DNA from 2 places in the Mesorhizobium marinum genome. Region 2 is predicted to be linked to the other one. Evidence: riboswitches for the same ligand, from Rfam matches in the RefSeq annotation. Region 2 holds a riboswitch; the other holds the start of a gene.
What was found. A riboswitch is a leader RNA that binds a small molecule or an ion and turns the genes downstream of it on or off. The one in region 2 is predicted to bind thiamine pyrophosphate.
Positions count from the first base shown of each region.

Region 1: linked by a shared signal. The riboswitch ahead of thiB (thiamine ABC transporter substrate binding subunit) and the one ahead of thiD (bifunctional hydroxymethylpyrimidine kinase/phosphomethylpyrimidine kinase) in region 2 are both predicted to bind thiamine pyrophosphate.

Region 1 covers NZ_JBFOCI010000010.1:39,774-42,148, reverse strand. Annotated here, with positions in the region: gene ABUE31_RS21895 (ABC-F family ATP-binding cassette domain-containing protein) at 1-286, opposite strand, end outside; gene ABUE31_RS21890 (thiamine diphosphokinase) at 294-932, opposite strand; TPP riboswitch at 1,035-1,137, shown strand; gene thiB (thiamine ABC transporter substrate binding subunit) at 1,182-2,183, shown strand; gene thiP (thiamine/thiamine pyrophosphate ABC transporter permease) at 2,159-2,375, shown strand, end outside.
Region 2 covers NZ_JBFOCI010000002.1:125,585-127,959, reverse strand. Annotated here, with positions in the region: gene ABUE31_RS06105 (LysR substrate-binding domain-containing protein) at 1-631, shown strand, start outside; TPP riboswitch at 712-831, shown strand; gene thiD (bifunctional hydroxymethylpyrimidine kinase/phosphomethylpyrimidine kinase) at 892-1,707, shown strand; gene thiE (thiamine phosphate synthase) at 1,763-2,375, opposite strand, start outside.

The DNA.
Region 1 (2,375 bases), on a different contig from region 2:
CCGGTCCGAGTCCCGCCTCCACATAGGCGCGCACGGTCTCGAAACCATCCATGTCAGGCATCTGCGGCAGGTAGCGCACCGTTGCCGAGGGGTGCCGGAACACCTTGCCGTCCTGGGGTTCCACGAGGCCGGCGGCGACCTTCAGCAGGGTGGACTTGCCCGAACCGTTGCGGCCGACCAGAGCGATGCGGTCGCCGGCCGAGACCGACAGTTCGGCGCCGTCGAGCAGCGGCGCGCCGCCAAATGTCAGCAGGATGCCGTCCAGCGTCAGGAGGGGAGGTGGCATCGGAAGGCTAGAGGTCGCCCGGGTAGGGATGGGCAAGCAGCAGCGCGCGTCCGACCCCGATCGAGATGCGCAGGTCGCCGCGCACTTCGTTGGAAAGGGTGAGCGACGAGCCGAACGGAATCTCGACGCCATCGAGCGGCCAGCGCGCGCCCATCACGGTGACGCCGGACAGGTGCGAGAAGCCGAGGATGCTGAACTGGGTGCCATCGTCGAAGTCGAAGTCGCGCGCGCCCGGCAGCAGCGGATGCGCCTCCTGGTTGCCGCTGGTGATCACCACCGGCAGGCCTTCCTTGGCGCGGCGGATGGCAAGCGCGACATGCAGGAACGCATGGTCGACGCGGCCGCCGAAGGCGCCGGCGAGCACGAGCGACGTCGCGCCCCGCTTCAGCGCCTCGGTAACCGCAAGCTCGCCGTCCGTGTTGTCCTTTTCCTCGGGGTAGCGGCTCTGCGGGATGTGGGCGTATTCCGCCGCCAGTTCGGCGGTCGATGAATCGAAATCGCCGACCCACAGTTCCGGCGTGATGCCGAGCGTCTTGGCATGCGTCATCCCGGCGTCCGCGGCGATCACGCGGGCGCCCGCCAACTGGGCGTCGAGGCGCGGTGTGCGCACCAGCCTGCCGCCGAGGAGGATGACAAATCTGCTCATGGCGACGCCCTTACCATGCGCCGTGCCGAAATTGGAAGGCGCAAAGCCGCCCGAATCCAAAAGAAACGCTTGCCTGCCTAAGGCTTGGGCACTATTTGTCGGGCCGCTCTAACGGGGTGCCGGACGTGACCGGCTGAGAGGCAAAAGCCAACCCGCTGAACCTGATCCGGCTTGTACCGGCGGAGGGATTAGACGCTTCGGAAACCCGGCGCCTTTCTTCCCTTCAACCCAATAACGAAGGAGGCGCTGATGCGCACAAGTCTCTGTTCCGTTTTCGCTTTCGCCATCGGCCTCTCGGTCCTGCCCGCCGTGGCCCAGGACAAGCTGACGATCTATACCTATGACAGCTTCACCTCCGAATGGGGGCCGGGTCCGCAGGTGGAGAAGGCGTTCGAGGCCGATTGCGGCTGCGATGTCGAGTTCGTCGCGGTTGCCGATGGCGTCGCCCTGCTCAACCGGCTGAAGCTGGAAGGCAGCGCCACCAAGGCCGACATCGTGCTCGGCCTCGACACCAACCTGACGGCCGAGGCCGCCGCGACCGGCCTGTTTTCGCCCTCCGGCGTCGATCTCGCATCGATCGACGTCCCTGGCGGCTGGAGCGACGACGTCTTCGTGCCCTACGACTACGCCCATTTCGCAGTCGTCTACGACTCCGAGAAGCTGGCGAACCCGCCGGCGAGCCTGGCCGAACTGGTGGATGGCGACCCGAGCCAGAAGATCGTGCTGCAGGACCCCCGCACGTCGACGCCCGGCCTCGGGCTGGTCCTCTGGGTCAAGGCGGTCTATGGCGACAAGGCTGGGGAAGCATGGGCCAAGCTGAAGGATCGCGTCCTGACGGTGACCCCGGGCTGGAGCGAAGCCTATGGCCTGTTCACCAAGGGCGAGGCTCCGATGGTGTTGTCCTACACAACCTCGCCGGCCTACCACATGGTCGCCGAAGGCACCGAGCGCTACAAGGCGCTCGCCTTCGCCGAAGGCAATTACCTGCAGATCGAGGTGGCCGGCATCACCACCAAGGGCGCGAAGAATCCGCTCGCGGCCCGCTTCATCGCGTTCATGACCGGCCCCGGCTTCCAGGACGTCATTCCCGAGACCAACTGGATGCTTCCCGCCGGGCGCACCGACAAGCCGCTCGACCCGGCCTTCGGCAAGCTGCCGCAGCCGGTCAAGACCCTGCTCTTCACGCCAGATGAAGTCGCCGCGAACCGCAAGGACTGGGTTGACGAATGGCTGGCAGCGATGAGCCGGTGACGCGACCGCCGCGCCCTTCACCTCCCCTCGTGCAGGGGAGGGACGGCCGGATCGTCGCCGGCGCGCTCGCGCTGGGAGGCATTGGCCTGCTCATCGGCGGGGCCTTTGCCGGGCTGATCGCGGAGGGCGCGCGCGACTTTGGCGGCGCCGTCGCGGCGCTCGATCCCTACCTCGCGCGGGTCGTCTGGTTCA
Region 2 (2,375 bases):
GTCGCTGCTGCGGCTTGCCACGCTGCCGACCTTCGGGGCGCGCTGGCTGACGCCGCGGCTGCCAGGCTTTCTCGCGGCGCATCCCCAAGTCGTGCTCGACATTGCGTCGCGCTCCGAGCCGTTCGATCTCGAGGAACAGGGTTTCGACGCGGCCATTCACTACGGCCAGCCGGTCTGGGCCAATGCGACCTGCCGCTATGTCTGCCAGGAGGTGATCGTGCCGGTGGCCAGCCCGGTGCTGGCCGGGCATGCGGAGCCGCAAACGGCGGAGACGCTGGCGCAGCTTCCGCTGCTGCATCTCGCGACGCGCCCCAAGGCCTGGTCCGACTGGTTCGCGCTGGCGGGCGTTGAGACGACAGCCTCCTACCAGGGACACCGATTCGACCAGTTCGCGATGGTGATCGAGGCGGCGTCGGCAGGACTCGGGGTCGCGCTGCTGCCGCTCTATCTCATCGAGCAGGAATTGCAGGGGGGGCAGCTCAGGGTCGTCGTCGACCGGCCGCTGCCGACCGAGAACGGCTATCATTTCGTGATGCCGAACGGGAAGCTGGACCAGCCGGCCGCCAACGCGCTCTATCGTTGGATCGTCTCCGAGGTGGGCGGCGTGCCTGTTGATCGCCCGGCAGCCTGACGGCCGACGCGGCGCCCTCGCGGCGTTCCGGTCGGGACGAAATGGCGGATGCATCGCCGCGCCGGGCTTGCTACACATCGCCCTTCACCGAGGGGTGCCCCGCAGGGGGCTGAGATTCGGCCGGGCCCAAAAGGCAGCGCCGTGACCCTTTGAACCTGATCCGGATCATGCCGGCGAAGGGACTGGTCACGGCGAACCGCTCCTTCTCCGGTCTCTGCAGCGAGGCCGCAATGTCCAACCCGAACCCTTCACCGAGCGCCATGGGCGGCGCCGTCGCCAACGTGCTGACGATCGCCGGGACCGATCCGTCCGGCGGCGCCGGTATCCAGGCCGACATCAAGACGTTCTCGGCGCTCGGGGCCTACGCGACGTCGGCCATCACCGCGGTGGTGGCCCAGAACACGCAAGGGGTGCGCTCCTACGTCGCGCTCGAGCCCGAATTCGTCGCAGAGCAGATCGACGCCGTCTTCGACGACGTCAGGATCGACGCGGTCAAGATCGGCATGGTGGCGAACGCCGGAATCGCCGAGGCAATCGCCGGAAGCCTGGGGCGACATCGGGCCGCGAACGTCGTGCTCGACCCCGTGATGGTCGCCAAGAGCGGCCATCACCTGCTCGATCCGGCGGCGGTCGACGCCGTCCGCGGGCTTCTGGTTCCGCTCGCCACAGTGATCACGCCGAACCTGCCGGAAGCGGCGGTGCTGCTCGGCACCGAGCCCGACTGGTCGCTCGGGGAGATGCGCTTGCGGGCGGTCGAACTGCATCGGCTCGGCTCCCGATGGGTGCTGCTGAAAGGCGGGCACATGGAGGATCCGGAAACCAGCATCGACATCCTGCACGGCGAATCGGCGACGATCGAACTGTCCGCGCCGCGCATCAAGACGAAGAACGACCACGGCACCGGCTGCACGCTGTCGGCGGCGATCGCAGCGCTGCTGCCATCCAACACCGTGGAGGAGAGCGTGGGACAGGCGAAAAGCTACTTGCAGGGCGCGCTTGCGGCGAGCGGCACGCTCGAGGTCGGGCATGGCCATGGCCCCCTGCATCATTTCCATCGCCTGTGGCCGGCCGCCTGAGGCCCACTATCCGAGGCCGGCGCTTTCGGCCGCGCGGTTCTCCGTCGCCGGGTCGTCAGTGCGACAGGCGCCAGGCCTCGATCGACCGTGACAGCGACCGGGCGGCGGCCTGCGGATCGGGTTGCCCGCAGATCGCGGAGACCACCGCCATCCCGCCCGCGCCGCTGGCAAGGACCGGGGCGGCATGCGCCTGCTTCAATCCGCCGATGGCAACGGAAGGCAGGGGACAGAGGCGGACGAGCCGGGCCAGCCCGTCGAGACCGATGGGCTGCTTGTGGTCGGGCTTGGTCGGGGTGGCGAAGACCGGACCGACGCCGACATAGTCGACCACGCCGACGTCGATCGCCTCGACGGCGGCTTCCGTCTCGACCGAGAGACCGAGAATCCGGCCGGGGCCAAGCCGCTGGCGCGCGACCTCAGCAGGCACGTCGTCCTGCCCGGCGTGAAAGCCGTCGGCGTCGATGGCGACGGCGGCCTCCAGGTCGTCGTTGACGATCAACGGGACGCCGGTGCCGGCCAGCGCCGCCTTCAGCTCGCGGCCGGTCTCGACAAGGGCGGCGGTGGTTGCCGCCTTGTCGCGAAGCTGGACCATGGTGACGCCGCCGGCGACCGCGAGGCGCGCCGTCTGCGCCATCGAATGGACGACGCAGAGATCCGGATCGAGGACC